2 regions of the Ethanoligenens sp. genome follow, and region 2 is predicted to be linked to the other one. Evidence: riboswitches for the same ligand, from Rfam matches in the RefSeq annotation. Region 2 holds a riboswitch; the other holds the start of a gene.

Region 1 (3,158 bases), on a different contig from region 2:
CAGCTTCGGAGCAACATATGCCTGTACTTTGTTGACGATGCCGTTTTGCAATGCCGACCAGTTCAGCGCTCCACCGCCCTCTAGCAAAACGCTGTCGATTTCTTTCTCCCCCAATACAGCCATGAGTTTCCGCAGATCCACACGCTCATTTTTTGCTGGGAGCGTGAACACCTCGCACCCGGCATCCCTGTAGGGGCGCGCAAGGGTTTCATCCCGTAAGCAGGTGGCAAGAATAGTGGGAGCCTCTCCTGTCGTCTGCACGACCCGCGCGTTGGGTGGCGTCCGCAGCCGGGAATCGCAGACGATGCGGACGGGATTCCTGCCGTCCGGCAGATGGCACGTCAAAAGCGGGTCGTCCGCGAGAACCGTGCCGACACCGACCATGATACCGGAATACCGATGTCTGTCCCCTTGTACATGCCTGCGGGCGGTTTCGCCGATGATCCATTTTGATTGACCGGAATGCGTGGCGATCTTCCCGTCCATCGTCATCGCATACTTCATCACGACATAGGGCATCCGAGTCCGAATAAAGTGGAAGAATACCTCGTTCAGCGCGGTACAGGCTTCGCACAGCAAACCTTCCGTGATTTCAATCCCGTGTTGACGTAAAATCTGAATGCCTTTCCCGGCAACCAGTGGGTTCGGATCGACCGAGCCGACCACCACGCGCTGGATGCCGCTTTCCAGAATTGCATCCGTACACGGCGGCGTTTTCCCGTAATGGCAGCAAGGTTCCAAGGTCACATACAGCGTTGCACCATGAGGCGGTTCCGTGCAGCAAGCAAGCGCGTTCCGCTCCGCGTGCAATTCCCCGTACCGCTGATGATAGCCCGTGCCGATCACACGGCCATCTTTCACGACAACGGCTCCGACCATCGGATTCGGATTGACCCAACCGCATCCTCTTTGTGCGCATTCCAATGCCAGCTTCATGTAAGTTTCGTCAGACAATCGCAACACCCCTAAAATAAAAAAATTAACACCTGAAAACATTGGAAATGTCTTTCAGGTGTTAAAATTCAGGTGTATTGGAATGCCCTTAAAGCCATCAGGCACGGAGAAACCGGCTCTGACGGAATCATAAAGCACTGTCGAACGTTACTCCGGCATTACATATAATTTCAACACATCTTCTTCTATCCAGACTATACTGTCGGTTTTGGAGTTTCACCAAATCCTGACTTGAACATAATGTCAAGTCCTGCGCTTACGCGCTCGCGGACTATACCGCCGATCGGGAATTTCACCCTGCCCTGAAGACATTTGAACTTATTCAGTTGTTAATTCTTATCATACGCCGCTGCACAAAAAAAATCAAGCCTGTAATAAAGGCAAACAAAGCTTGGCTTGGCAAGCAATGACCGTGTGGCCACGGTCTGCTTGTTGAGGGCCGTCCCGCCCCCAAACCCCCGGGGCAAAATCCGCCTTGCGGCCGCTTTTGCGAACGCCCCGTACCCTGGGCGGCTGTGCATCCTTGCGGATGCCTAAAGGCGCATTGGCGCACCATGCATTGAAATCCGCCGTCATGACTGTCGGCTCCTTTCCAGCTCTCGCTGCCGGTCGGGCAGCTCCACGCGCAAAATCTTATCCACATTGCTCCGTACCGTCTGTAGCTCTGACTGGTCGTCTTTCAGGCGGCGGTATTCTTCGTACCGCGCTTTTTTCTGTTCCAGAAGCGTGGTATATTCCGCCTGCAACTGCGCCATCGTTGGAATTGTGCCGCCCCCCAAAGCGTCAAACGCCTGCTTGGCCTCCTGCCGCAAACGCAGTTCCTCCGTGTGCTGTGCCCGGAACGCCTTACTCCACCCGGACGTCTTGTACTGGTCAAAGATTTTTTTCGTCTTGCTGTAATCAACGATATGCTTTTTCAGCGTCCCGATCTCGGTCATACGGCCCTCCAGTTTTCGGACGCCGGAGGATGCACTCGACATATCTTCCGTGACTGCCGCCATGCGGTCAAGCAGACCGGCATAATCGGCGATCCCGTGTTCGGACAAATAGTTGAAGGTTTTCGCCGCCTGCTTGATATTAAAAATTTTCGCCCAGCGTTCGTAGCCGGGGCCTTTACCGGCGTCGATTTTTGCCTGAATGTCGATCAGCAAATTGATGTTTTCAGCAAAAAACCGTCGCGCTTTTTTCTGCATGGGCGTAGGTTTTTGTTTGCCCGCCAGACGCGCGGAAATCGCGTCCTCGGTGTAATCCGCGCCTAGCCGCTTTGCCCGCGTAAATCGTTCCTGCCCCGGCGCGCGAAATGAAATATACTTGCCGCGCTTGACTTCATACCCGGTCTGACGCATCCGGTCAAGAAAATCGTCAAAATCCTCGGCGGACGGCAGCACGGCGTCAATGGTTTCGCGCAGTTTGGACTTCCAACTGGTGCCCGCTTTATCCGCCGACCATTCCTTATAGCTTTTGCCTTTTTCCTTGGGATGTTCAATGACATAATATCCTTGCTCTTTGCACAACCGGTCGTTGATGGAACGCAGCACCTCATAGGAATTATACAGGTTCTGGAATTTCCGCGTAGCATCCAATGCGGTGCTGTTGAAATAAACGTGCGTATGGATGTTTTTTTTATCCACATGGGTGCAGACGATAAACGCATGATCACCCTTCGTAAATTCCAGCGCGGTTTCGTATGCCAGACGGTTTGCATCCTCCGGCGTAATTTCTCCTACCTTGTAGGACTGGACGAGCAAATAAGCAATCACATCCTTGCGCCGTTCCTGCCTGCGTCCGGTCAGATTTTCATAAAGTTGTTTGGTCGCGTAAAACTCTTTGTACGCAAGAGGCGGATCGCACTGGTACCCGGAGATCAGACGGCCCTGATCGGTCTTTTTCGGATTCATACCGTAATTCAAACGTTTATACAGCGTGCGCAGAATGGATTCTCCGTTTCGCCCGTGATGCGGTCGGATTTTTGAAATCGCCGTATTGCATTCCTCCCAAGCAAAGCAAAGTTATTCTCTCTTTACATTTCCCTGCGTTTGCGTTATGCTGGTGGCATCGTAAAATTATAGATTGGAGCGTGCTGAAAATGGCAAGAGGCGTCCTGAAAACTCCGGAGCAGAAAATCACAGATCTGGAAGCGGTAAAGGCCAAATATCAGGAGAGAGTTGACGGGTACAAGGCCAAGATTGCGGAAGTGGATCAGC
Region 2 (12,957 bases):
TGGGTTGCTGTGGTGCCTGTTTTATTTACATAAAAATGGCAGACAACATGTACTTCCACTATAAAAAGGCAAAGTGAGCAGGTCATTTTGCACAGACAATTGCTGGGAGTTGAATGGACATGAAAAAAAGATGGATGAAGTGGAGTGCAATTCTTTCTGCAGTAGGATTTTTACTTGTGTTTGCAATCGGGGAGGAACCGTTGCAGGCTGCCGCCGCCGCTCTTTCCACAGTGGGCTCGTCAGCGGCTGTCCTCCATTTGCAAAGCGCACAGATTGGCAAGCAAAGCAATGGATATGTCACGCCGGGTTATAAGGTTCCCCACGCCGGCGCAAGCACTGTGAAACGGTATCAATCTTCCAATATTCCTTCCTCTTATGACTTGCGTTCGCAGAACAAGGTCACATCGGTAAAAGATCAAGACAATAACAATGACTGCTGGGCTTTTGCCGCCATGGGTTCGTTGGAGTCGACCTTGATGCCGTCGGAAAACGATAATTTTTCCGAAAGTGATTTGCAAAATACGTCTGGATTCGATTTTGGCCCGAACGACGGGGGAAACGATCAAATGGCGACCGCCTATTTGGCACGTTGGAGCGGGCCGTCGATGTCTTCCGGCGTTCAGAAACATGTGCAAAATGTCGATTGGCTGCCTAACCGGACCGGTTATGGCGATACAACGGTGGATAACGCGATCAAGCAAGCCGTTATTAACGGTACAGCGGTAGCCGTCCCACTTTACTTTGATGACAATTATTACAATAGCGGCACCTACAGTTATTATTATAACGGCGGCAACAGCTCCAACCACGAAATCGACGTGGTTGGCTGGGACGATAACTATCCCGCATCCAATTTTTCGGGGAAATCCGGCGGTACACCGGCATACAACGGCGCGTTCCTCTGCAAAAACAGCTGGGGCACAGGCTGGGGCGACAAAGGGTATTTTTATATTTCCTATTGTGATACTGTCTTTGGTGAAGACGGCAGCACGGTGTATGACGATGCGGAGTCCACTGGCAACTACAGTGAAATCTATCAATATGACCCGCTGGGGTTCACAGCCGCTACAGAGGGCAGTTCCGGAATCCAGTGGATGGCCAATGTGTTTAAGGCGAATGACAACAATTCGCTTACCGCCGTCAGTTTCTATACACTGGCACCGTCGGCCGGTTACAAGGTCTATGTGATCCCGCAATATACCGGTTCCTTGAGCAGCAACACCCGAAAACTGGTCGCCTCCGGTACGGAATCAGAGGCGGGATACCACACAGCCGAACTTTCCTCTTCAATCGCGCTGAAACAAGGCAGTACCTTTGCGGTGGAGGTGCAGTTCACCGCGCAGGGTGTGCAAATTCCGCTTGAGGCTCCCGTGAAAGGCTATTCCAGCAAAGCGACCGCGTCCGCCGGACAGAGTTTTGTCTCGTATGACGGAAACGGCTGGACAGATACGACGCAAGCGTTTGGCAGCAATTTAAATGCCAACGTCTGTGTAAAAGCGTTTACCACTGCGCCCGATTCACCTGATTCTACTGACAATAGTTCAAGCAGCCAACCATCTGGAAGCAGCTCGTCCGATTCGGCAGGCACCGTGAAAACTCCCCCTGTACTTTCTCCTCAAATGAATCTCGAAAGTCCGGACAGCTCTACACAATACGGCAATGTGACGGTGGCCGGCTGGGCGCTGAATAGCGCGGGCGTGAGCCGCGTCGATGTGTACATTGACAAAGGCACAGCAAATCAAAAGTTGTATTCCACATTGGTTAACCTGCCCCGTGCCGATGTCAAAACCATTGTAGACCCTGATGGGCACTATATAGGCAGCAGTAACAGCGGGTTCAACCTAAGCATACCAGCCGCGGATTTTGCGGCGGGACAGCATACCGTGAGTGCAGAGGCCATCGGCAGCGACGGTACAGTGCAATGGACGGTGCGTTCGTTTACGGCGGGACCGGCTTCGGCCAGCAGTCTAGACAGCCCTGCAACAGCCATGTGCTCCGGCAATGTGACGATATCCGGCTGGGCGCTCAACCACGCGGGGATGAACCGGGTGGATGTATATATCGATCTTGGCACCGCGTCACAGAAATTCTTTTCCACTTTGGTGAACGGGAACCGGGCGGATGTCAAAACCATTGTAGACCCTGACGGGCACTATATAGGCAGCAGCAACAGTGGGTTCAACCTGATGATCCCCGCCGCTGCTCTACCCGCGGGACAGCATACATTGAATGCAGCGGCTATCGGCAATGACGGCACAGTGCAATGGATGGTGCGTTCGTTCACGGTGGGTCCCACTTCGGTCAGTAGTCTGGACAGCCCCGCCGCAGCCACGTGCTCTGGCGATGTGAAGGTATCCGGCTGGGCGCTCAATCACGCGGGGATGAACCGGGTGGATGTGTATGTCGATCTTGGTACTGCGTCACAGAAATTCTTTTCCACATTGGTGAACGGGAGCCGGGCGGATGTCAAAACCATTGTAGACCCTGACGGGCAGTACATAGGCAGCAGCAACAGTGGATTTAACCTGATGATTCCCGCCGCTGCTCTACCCGCGGGACAGCATACATTGAATGCAGCGGCTATCGGCAACGACGGTACAGTGCAATGGATGGTGCGTTCGTTTACGGTGGGTCCGGATTCGGTCTGTAGTCTGGATAGCCCCGCCGCAGCCATGTGCTCTGGCAATGTGGAGGTATCCGGTTGGGCGCTGAACCACGCAGGAATGAATCGGGTGGACGTATATGTCGATCTTGGCACCACGTCACAGAAATTCTTTTCCACATCGGTCAACGGGAGCCGGGCGGATGTCAAAACCATTGTGGATCCTGACGGGCAGTATATAGGCAGCAGCAACAGTGGATTCAGCCTGACGATTCCCGTCGCCGCTCTTTCTGCGGGGCAGCATACGCTGAATGTGGCGGCTATCGGCAACGACGGTACAGTGCAATGGATGGTGCGCAGCTTCGGAGTCTGAGACTGCGGACACAGAGGTTTCTTTATATAAAACAGTAAAGAGGACGGGTTTCCGTCCTCTTTTTGTGCCCTATGCAGCCTGTTTTTGTGGAAAGCGCTATAGCATCGGATTGCATTCGGCAGATGTCTGTTGTAAAATAAGAGCACTGGCTATGCGGTCGGCCCGGTTTTTGGGTTGTGCGTATCGGTTCGCTGCCAAAAAGGAAAGGGTGGGTGCGGCTTGGAATGTCTATATCTGGTGATTCCCTGTTACAATGAGGAGGCGGTTCTCCCCGAGACCGGCAAACGGTTGACCGAGAAGCTCCATACACTGATTCGGGATGGGAAGGTGTCTGGCCAAAGCCGGATTGCCTTTGTGGATGACGGCTCCAAAGACCGTACATGGGCACTGATCGAGGAACTGCATGCACACGACGGACTTGTACAGGGAATCCGCCTTTCACGGAACGAAGGCCATCAGAACGCGTTGCTCGCGGGCCTGATGACCGTAAAAGATCAAGCAGATATTACCGTGACGCTGGATGCCGATCTACAGGACGACATCGACGCGATCGACGGGTTTCTGGAAAAACGCGGCGAAGGCTGCGATGTCGTATATGGTGTACGGAACTCGCGTGCCAGCGACACGGTTTTCAAGCGGAAAACAGCGGTCTGTTTCTACCGCCTGATGCAAACGCTGGGGGTGGATATCGTTTATAACCACGCGGATTATCGGTTGATGAGCCGGCGCGCGGTGGAAGCATTGTCCCGCTTCCGCGAAGTGAACCTATTCCTGCGCGGGATCGTGCCGCTGATCGGCTTTCGCAGCGACACGGTGCCCTATGAGCGGCACGAACGTTTCGCGGGTCAGTCCAAATATCCGCTCCACAAGATGTTGGCATTCGCCTGGGAGGGGGTTACCTCGTTCAGTGTGAAGCCCATTCGTCTGATTGCGGCCACCGGTGCAATCATTTTTTCAGTCAGCATCCTCATGCTGCTGTATTTTCTGTTTTTGTTTTTGCAAGGCAAGACAGTCGCAGGATGGACAAGCATTGTGATATCCATTTGGGCGATTGGCGGACTTCAAATCTTGAGCACCGGTATCATCGGTGAATATATTGGCAAGATCTATCTGGAGGCCAAAGGCCGGCCTCAATATTTGATCGACCAGTATTTGCAATAGGCCTTTTCAGAACGTATTAGGTCTGCGGTGGCTGTTCGCGCGCGAGTGCGCCGCCCACGGCGTCGATATCGCCCGTCATTAAAGCGACGGTGGCGCGGTAGATAGTGCCGGGATCGCGCAGAAACTGTTGCTTCACAGATTCCGCCTGTGCACAGTCGGGCACGAGCAGTGAAAGGGAGAGCAGGGTGTCCGTTCCGTCCAGCACGGCGCAGCGCACGGTGAACCCGGCGCCGTTGGGCGTGATTTCCACTTTGTTTTCCGCTTCACGTTTTTGGCGCGCAAGCAGGCGGATGCCGGCCTTCACAGCCTTTTCCCGAACGGAAAAGGGCAGGCGGCGCTCAAACATATCTGCTGTACCGGCGCCCAGCTGTGTGACCTTGTACGATTTTTCGCCGTCTTTTTCCACCAGGTCAATATGTCCGGAAAGCAGCAGCGCGTGGAGCGCATCCGCCAGCGTGAAATAATTGACTAGGCCGTCGTGCTGAAGTGCTTCGGCCAACGTCTGGAGCGGGAGGGGCTCCCGCATATTCTTTAATAGGTAACAGATAAGGATTTTGACGTCGCCCGCATCCCGCAGACCGCCGGGCTCTACCCCGCCGTCGAACGCACTGTTTGCCACAATCATCCCTCCGTTTTTAAAAGCCATGCCGCACTGGAATCGCGCAGAATCTGTTTGCGCAGAGACCGGCTGCGATACCTATCCTAACTGTACCATAAAAGGTGAAAAATAAAAAGCCCCGCACGGGTACGGCGTATGAAAAAATCCTGGGCGGCGGTGTGTAACCCTTGTCACCCCGTGCTTTGTGTGCTATAATAACACAAAATGAAATGTCTTTGGGGCGGAGTGTAATTCTCCAACCGGCGGTAATGCGGCTTTATGCCGACGAGTCCGCGAGCAGTTTTGTTGACACGGTGTGATTCCGTGACCGACGGTATAGTCCGGATGAAAAAAGACGCATATCCTGCAACATTGCCCCGGGTATTTTTATATCCCGGGGCTTTTTGTTTTCCAGCGTGCCCCATGACCAAAAAGGAGTATTATTATGTACACACAACAGCAAAAAACAAAGCGCATGGTTATCCTGGGGATGCTGACTGCTATTTCCATCATTCTGTATTTTATTGAGATTCCATTTTTCTCCGGGCCGCTCAAATTGGACTTCAGCGACCTTCCAGCTGCGGTCGCCGCAGTCCTGTTTGGACCGGTCGCGGGTGTCGTTATTGAACTGCTCAAAAATATCATCAACCTGTTTGTCAAGGATTGGGGAACAACCATGGGCTTTGGCGCTTTGCTCAATTTTATTGTGGGCGTTGCGCTCGTGGTGCCGCTTTCGGTGGTGACGCGCGGTTTGCTGAAACGTAAAGGAACCCGGATGGTTTCGATACTGTTGGGCGGGCTTGTCGGATTGGTCGCCATGGTGGGCGCCGGTGCTTTGGCAAACTATTTAATTGACCCCTCGTATATGCGGCTGGTCTATCATATCCCCAACGCGCAGATTCCCGGAATGATGGCGGTTTTCATTGGCTGGGCCACACTTTTAAACATTGTCAAGTCGGTTTTGACAACGGTCTTGTTGGGCTTAGTGATGGCGGCCCTCAGCAGAAATGAGAATGCGTTGAAGGTTTGATTCCTTTTCCGCGGCATACGTTGCATTTTTCACATCCTGTGGTATAGTGGTAGTATGTAGGATAGATGAATCGAATCCCGCAGTACATAAAATGAAGGGACACGGCAGGACAACGGTCGCGGCGATTTTTGTTTTCCGATACCATTGGCAGCCTTGGGGTGTAATCAGCGTGTTTGAACACCATCAAGCCGCAATTAGAGCGGCAACAAAAGAATTGTCTGCATGGGACGAAGTGCTCGGCGTTATCATTTATGGATCGGTTGCACATGGCTTTGCTCTGGAGAATTCCGATGTGGATATTAAGATTGTTTGCACCGAAGCGTTTTTCTCGGCAAAGGAGCGTGCGGGGAATATCGGGTATTTTGACCGCGGCGCCACCCACTATGAGGGCGGTTATGTGGACGGTGAGTTCACTACACTGGCGCGTATTGAACGGGTGGCCGCCGATGGAACGGAGCCGGCGCGTTACGATTTTCAAGATGCCATTGTCACCTTTGACCGTTTGGGCGGGCTGGAAAAGTTGGTGCGGCAGGCGGCCCGCTATCCGGTGGAACAAAAGCACAGCAAACTGCTTCGCTTCTATGCACAGTTTTCTGCGTGGAAATTGCATTATTATGAGGCGCTGCGGCGGGACAACCGCTATCTGGCACATCTTTCCGCACTGCAATTTGCATTATATGCCGGGCGGTTGTTTTTAGCGCACAATGAGACATTGTTCCCGTGGCACAAATGGTTTTTGCAGGTGCTTTCAAGTGTGCCCCAGAAACCTGCCGGTTTGATGCGCTGTATGAACACTCTGATTGATCAGAAGCGTGCGGAAGACATCGAGCGGCTTTATAATATGGTGTCGGATTTTACCGATTGGCCGCGCGATCTTGACCAAAACCAGCAGCTTTTGCGGGATATCCATACCGGGCGCATGGAGGACTTCCCTTTTGCCTCGGATTGACAGAAACAGCGCAAGTGAGGTGTGTGGGTCTGTCGGGTTAAAGCGAGTAAGAGCCTATTTTTATGGCGACAGCATCATAAAAATAGGCTCTTTTTGTGCTATAATAAAGCGCATATAGAAAAAGAAGCATGCGCGGTGTAAATTGCGGAGGTGCGCATACAAGTAAAAGTTGTTGTTTGTCAAACCTACAGAAGAGAAAACGGGGAGAAACAAGTGAAGGTAAAAATATGTGGTGTGTTGTTTGCCTGTCTGGGTATTGCGGCCGTAGTCGTTTTATTCTATCATGGAACACTGTATCATATAAGAAGCATAAACGGGTCTTTTACGGTTTCGTCAAATGGAGTTGCCCAAATTGACACGATTGATGATGCAAACGGAATTGTAGCGATTTCAGGATGGGCAATCAATAAAGGAACGGTTTATAAAGGGTATAATTGGATTGCCGGGGCATTCCAAAACGTATATGTCAATAATACGCTGGTTTTAAAGGATAATGGCGGACATATTTATGCATTACATACACTTTCGGTCGTGAGACCAGATATCAACGCAGCAATGAACGATGGTATCAATTATGGACCCTGCGGCGTATACGCGAAAGCAAGAAAGGCCGCATTGAAAAAAGGGATTTCCTATCAAGTAGGCATATTGATGATTGATCGAAGCGGGAGAAAGTCTATTATTTATTCAGAAAAGGAACTCAAGGTATGAATTTGCGTAAATATTTTGTTGCAAAGATTAAAAAAATAGATGTTCAGTATATTACGCAATACATACCGATTGCTCTGTATTCTGTTTTGCTTTTTTTGATTGTTTATCAGGCTATCCCGGTTTATGATGACATTACGCGTTTGGGCATTTTGAACCAAAATCATGGGGTGCGAGGCGCGTTGGACAATTATTACCACACGTGGGGGGGGCGACTGTTTCCTACTTTGGTTTGGCTGCTTTCCTATAAGGTCCGTTTGTTGATGTGGAAGATTTTAAACGTTGCATGTTTTGCGGTATTAATGCTCATGTTGTCGAGAATAAGTCAAATGGGGACGATTGGCCGCAGAAATGAAACACTTGTTAAAAATATGATTGGGTGTGCGCTGTTTTTTCTGATTCCGCTTTCCACGATGCTTGGGTCTGTTGTTTGGATAACGGGTTCTTTTTATTATTTTTGGGCCGGTACAAGCCTGCTGATCGCACTGATTCCTTTTTTTAACCTCGTTTTTGCACGGGAAACGAAAAATCCGCTTTATATCCTTTATGTTGTTTGCGCACTGTATGCCTGTTATTGTGAACAGACGGCCGTTATCCTGATTTTTTCAGGAGTGGTTGCCCTAGTGTTCCTTGTGCGGAGGCGTTTCAAGTCGTCGCTGCTGTCGAATTTGATGTTTGGCGGCTATTACCTTATCATCGCGGTAAATGCTTTAATTTGTCTGACGGCACCCGGGTCAAAAGGGCGTGTGGCCAATGAAACATTATTCTGGTTTCCGGATTATGATATGCTGTCTATTCCGGATAAGTTGTTCAGAGGGCTTTGCCTGACGGCAAACTACTTTTTAAACACGTCGGTCTGGACCATTTTGCTCATTAGCATATTGGTCATCCTCCTTTACAGGAAAAAGTTCCAAAGCAAAGGTGCAACGATCTTTGCGGCTTTGCCGCTGTTGATGCTATTGATAAATTTGCTCCCGCTTGATACACTTTTATCCCGTATGGTGGATCCATCCTTCAAACTGGCGGCAACAGTGCAAAAATATTTGACCAATTTTTCAATTTTTGATTATACGGCGGTGTATTCAAAAAAATCGTATATCGGTATTGTTGCGGCAGTTGCCATGTTGTTGCTTTTAGCTTATTTGATTTACACATCATTTGACAATAAACGGCAGGGGTTGTTTTGTCTGTTCCTTCTTTTTTCATCCATTGATTCGGGGCTAATGATGGGATTCTCACCTACGATCTATGCCTCCGGCAACCGTGTGTTTTTTATTTCGGATTTGATGATGCTTGTAGTCGCTATGTGTTTGGTGCACGAATTTTTTGTTAAAGTTCGAACAAACCGTATTTTTACCATTATGTGCGTTGGGCTTGTCACAATTTCGGGATTGGTGTGGCTTGCCTATTTTACACAGATCAAAGACATTATCTACCATTGATATAAGATGCGATGCCTCATGTTGCCGCCAAGATACCGGTTGCAACATGGGGCCAAAAGATCATCTTTCCGAATAAGCCAGCGCTGCTGCGGGGAACGGTTGGAGGGCGCGCTTTAAGATGCCCTGCACATAGGCAATCAGCATCCCATAGTTGGTTACATCCACCCCGTGTGCGTTGGCATACCGGATGCGGTACTGCATTTCTCGACGGGTGAGCATACAGCCGCCGCAGTGGACTACGACTGCGTATTGTTCAATATCACGCGGAAAATCCAGACCTGATGTCCAGTCGAATGCGACCTCTCCCCCGACCAACTGCCGTATCCAGCGCGGAATCTTGACAGTGCCGATGTCATCCGACTGCCGGTGGTGGGTGCAGCCCTCCGCAATCAGCACGCGGTCGCCCGGGCGGAGGGAGGCAATACGGCGCACCCCTTTGGTCAGCGCTGTGAGGTCGCCTTTCTGCCTTGCAAACAGGATGGAAAACGAGGTGAGCGGAATCTCCGGCGGCGTGTCGGCGGATACTTTTAGAAATGCCTGCGAGTCGGTAATGACAACCGCCGGTTTTTGCCGCAGGTTTTCGAGCGTGTAGCGCAGTTCCTGTTCTTTGGTTACCACCGCGATAGCGTCGCGTTCCAAGATGTCGCGGATGGTCTGTTGTTGGGGCAGGATCAGACGCCCTTTCGGCGCGGCTTTGTCGATGGGCGTCACCAGAACAGCGGTCTGCCCCTCCTGCACCAGCCCGCTGGTCAATCCCAGCTCCTCGGTGTCCGGCGCGGCGGTCTGTGCAAGCAGTTCCCGCAAGGCGGATATTCCCTCCCCTGTCCGGGCGCTCGCCGTGGCGACTGGTGCGGCGGTTTTGGCCTGCAAGGCATCGTGCTCTTCCGCACTGACCGGATGTAAGTCGCACTTGTTGAGTACGACTACAAACGGTACACGCCGCTGCCGCAGTTCCTCAATGAATGCGGTTTCAAATGTTCCTACGCCCTGTGCCGCATTTACCACAACCACAGCCAGATCGGTGCGGCGCAGTTCCTCATAAGCTTTTTCTACCCGCAGACTGCCCAATTCACCGGTGTCGTCGAGTCCGGCGGTATCGGTCAGCAGCACAGGTCCCAGCGGCAGAATCTCCATCGTTTTGTGGACGGGGTCGGTCGTGGTGCCTGGTACGTCGGACGTGACTGCGACCGGCTGCCCGGCGATTGCGTTGAGCAGCGAGGATTTGCCCGCGTTGCGCCTCCCGAAAAAGGCGATGTGCGTGCGGTTGGCGACAGGTGTGGTGTCCATAGGGACTCCTTTCGGGTTTGTGGTTTATTGTAAGCTTTTGATATAAGACACCGGTACATCCATGCGGGCGGCTGTTTCTTTAATGGAAAGTCCGCTGTTCAAGAAGCGTTGTACTACGATTGCCATATTTTCTCCGACTTCAAGGATGTGCTCATCCAAATCGTAAAAGCGGATGACGCGTTGTCCCCACGCGTGTTCCAAAAGCGGATGCACATATCGAATGTTTGGGAATCCGCTTAATTTGGCGGAAAAAGTATCCATATCATCTTCTTCAAAATACAGTTCACACGCATTGTTGCCAAAGACGATTTCGTCCGCGGATTTGCGGAGAAAAGATTTCCAAGTGTCTGCGGTTTGCAGGGCGATGCCGCCGGTCAATGTGACGTTGGCTCCAAAGTCCGCGATGACTTCCAAGCCCAGCACATCGTGGTAAAACTGTTTTGCCCGTTCCATATCGTGAACGGCAAGGAGTGTGCAGGCGTATTCCATACAGGCCTCCTGTCTGACGAGTTGTGCCTGCCCGTTTCAGGCTGAGCAGGTATGGTTTGATGGAAGTTTGCCTGAATTTAAAACCGAATGGTGTCCGCCCGGGTCATGGCGCGGGGATCAAGGATGCGGTCAATTTGCTCCGGAGTGAAGCGTCCATCCTCTCGGAGTGCCTGCCGGACGGTCTTGCCGGTTTGCAGGCAGTCTTTGGCGATGCGAGAGGCCGCGTCATAGCCAATGTGGTCGATGAGCACCGCCGCCAATGATGGGCTTTGCTCCGCCAGTGCCGCACAGCGCGCGCGGTTTGGCTCCATGCCGGCAATGCATTTCTCTAAAAGCAACTTTACGGACTGCCGCATCAAATCCAACATTTCCAGTAGATTTTTTGCAATCAACGGCAAAAACGCATTCAGTTCGAGGTTGCCCGCCTGCGCCGCCAGTGTGATGGCCATATCATCCGCCATGATTTGATAGGCAGCCTGCGTGACCGCTTCCGGGATGACCGGATTTACTTTGCCGGGCATAATGGAAGAACCCGCTTGCAGCGCGGGCAGGTGAATTTCCCCGAACCCCGCGCGCGGGCCGGAAGATAATAGCCGCAGGTCGCCCGCAATCTTGGCGAGATTGACCGCCGCCGCCTTGAGCAGACCGGATACTTCTACGAACACATCACAGTTTTGGGTGGGGTCGATGGGGTCTTCCGCACGCGCAAGCCCCAGCCCTGTCAGTTCCCGCAAATGTTCCGCCGCCGCAAACGTGTAAGCGCGCGGGGCGTTCAGACCCGTGCCGACCGCCGTACCGCCCAAATTGATCTGCCGCAGGCGTTCCTCCGCTTTGTAAAGCCGCCAGCGGTCGCGCGCCACGGCTTGCGCCCATGCCCCGCACTCCTGCCCCAATGTGATGGGCACCGCGTCCTGCAGCTCCGTGCGCCCGATTTTCAGCACGTCCGCAAAGGCCTCCTCTTTTTCCTGCAAGGCCGTCTGCAAGTTTGCAAACGCCTGGCTCACCGGTTTGAGCAGCCGGATAGCCGCCACACGCACGGCGGTTGGAAAAACATCGTTGGTGGACTGGGAGCGGTTCACATCGTCGATGGGATGCACCAGTGTGTAATCGCCCTTTTTGCCGCCCAACAGCTCAATGGCGCGGTTGGCAATGACCTCATTGAGGTTCATGTTGGCGGATGTTCCCGCGCCGCCCTGCAACGCGTCGGTGAGGAACTGATCGGCCAGTTCACCGGATGCGATTTCTGCGCAGGCACTGACAATGGCAGTTACCTTTTCCCGGGCAATCAGACCCGCGTCCCCGTTGGCCAGCGCCGCCGCCTGCTTGACGGCTGCCAGCGCCCGGATCAGTTCGGGGTGCAGGCGCTGCCCGGATAACGGAAAATTTTCTATAGCACGTACCGTGTGGATTCCGTAATAGGCAGTGTCGTCCAACCGGCGTTCACCCAGCAGGTCCTGCTCTGTCCTCATATGCGGTTCACCCTCCTTGTACGGTCTATATGGTCGCCGCGTGAAAAGTCCGGCGTGAAGCCGGCCGACGCAATGCGCCGCGACAGACATTGCAGGCATTCCGCCGCCTCCTCACCGGTGCAAATTTTATTGTCATACAGCATATACTCTTTGCGGTGTGTGACCGGTGACAGGTTGGGCATGACCACGTTCGCCCCGGCTTTCAGCCCCTTTTCGCGCCCCAGCGGGTCAACAGTGCCAAGTGCGGTGGTGGCGGGCAGCAAGACCTTCGGCAGCATCAGCCGCAGGAAAGAGAGCAGGACGAGTGTAAAATCCGCCGAGGGGGTTTCCATGCCGGCAAAGCGGGTGTCGTGGTGCGGCACGAACGGCCCAATCCCGACCATATGCGGCTGAAGATCCCGCAGGAACAAAAAGTCTTCCGCCAGCGTTTCATCAGTCTGCCCGGGCGACTGCACCATGAAACCTGCTCCCACCTGATAGCCGATGTCTTTGAGGTCATATAGGCACCGCCTGCGGTGTTCAGCGGACATGGACGCGGGATGCAGCGAGCGGTAGTGCGCATTGTCTGCCGTTTCGTGCCGCAGCAGATAGCGGTCGGCGCCCGCTTCAAAATAGCGCTGGTAGCTATCGCGTTCTTTTTCGCCGATGGACAGTGTGACGGCGCAATCTGGATGCCGCTCCTTGATGCCGGAAACGATCGAGCAGATGCGGTCGTCGGTATACCACGGGTCTTCTCCGCCTTGCAGGACGAAGGTGCGGAAACCCAGCGCGCGGCCCTTGTCTGCACAGGCCCATATTTCCGCCTCTGTCAGCCGATAACGTGCGGCCTTGGTATTGCCCGCGCGGATG

Evidence for each region. Region 2 has a riboswitch for FMN ahead of ABF463_RS08505 (ECF transporter S component). Riboswitches for the same ligand answer to the same signal wherever they lie in the genome.
Region 1: another riboswitch for FMN. It lies ahead of ribD (bifunctional diaminohydroxyphosphoribosylaminopyrimidine deaminase/5-amino-6-(5-phosphoribosylamino)uracil reductase RibD); the one in region 2 lies ahead of ABF463_RS08505 (ECF transporter S component).

What each region holds. Positions count from the first base shown of each region.
Region 1 is NZ_JBDNLG010000082.1:6,444-9,601, reverse strand. Features, by position in the region: gene ribD (bifunctional diaminohydroxyphosphoribosylaminopyrimidine deaminase/5-amino-6-(5-phosphoribosylamino)uracil reductase RibD) at 1-954, opposite strand, end outside; FMN riboswitch at 1,128-1,268, opposite strand; gene ABF463_RS11350 (hypothetical protein) at 1,318-1,530, opposite strand; gene ABF463_RS11345 (relaxase/mobilization nuclease domain-containing protein) at 1,527-2,852, opposite strand; gene ABF463_RS11340 (cortexillin II) at 3,041-3,158, shown strand, end outside.
Region 2 is NZ_JBDNLG010000047.1:4,905-17,861, reverse strand. Features, by position in the region: gene ABF463_RS08520 (lectin like domain-containing protein) at 120-2,975, shown strand; gene ABF463_RS08515 (glycosyltransferase family 2 protein) at 3,195-4,136, shown strand; gene ABF463_RS08510 (DUF4364 family protein) at 4,153-4,755, opposite strand; FMN riboswitch at 4,963-5,095, shown strand; gene ABF463_RS08505 (ECF transporter S component) at 5,180-5,764, shown strand; gene ABF463_RS08500 (nucleotidyltransferase domain-containing protein) at 5,934-6,713, shown strand; gene ABF463_RS08495 (hypothetical protein) at 6,927-7,424, shown strand; gene ABF463_RS08490 (DUF6056 family protein) at 7,421-8,863, shown strand; gene hydF ([FeFe] hydrogenase H-cluster maturation GTPase HydF) at 8,924-10,150, opposite strand; gene ABF463_RS08480 (VOC family protein) at 10,175-10,639, opposite strand; gene ABF463_RS08475 (aspartate ammonia-lyase) at 10,717-12,108, opposite strand; gene hydE ([FeFe] hydrogenase H-cluster radical SAM maturase HydE) at 12,105-12,957, opposite strand, start outside.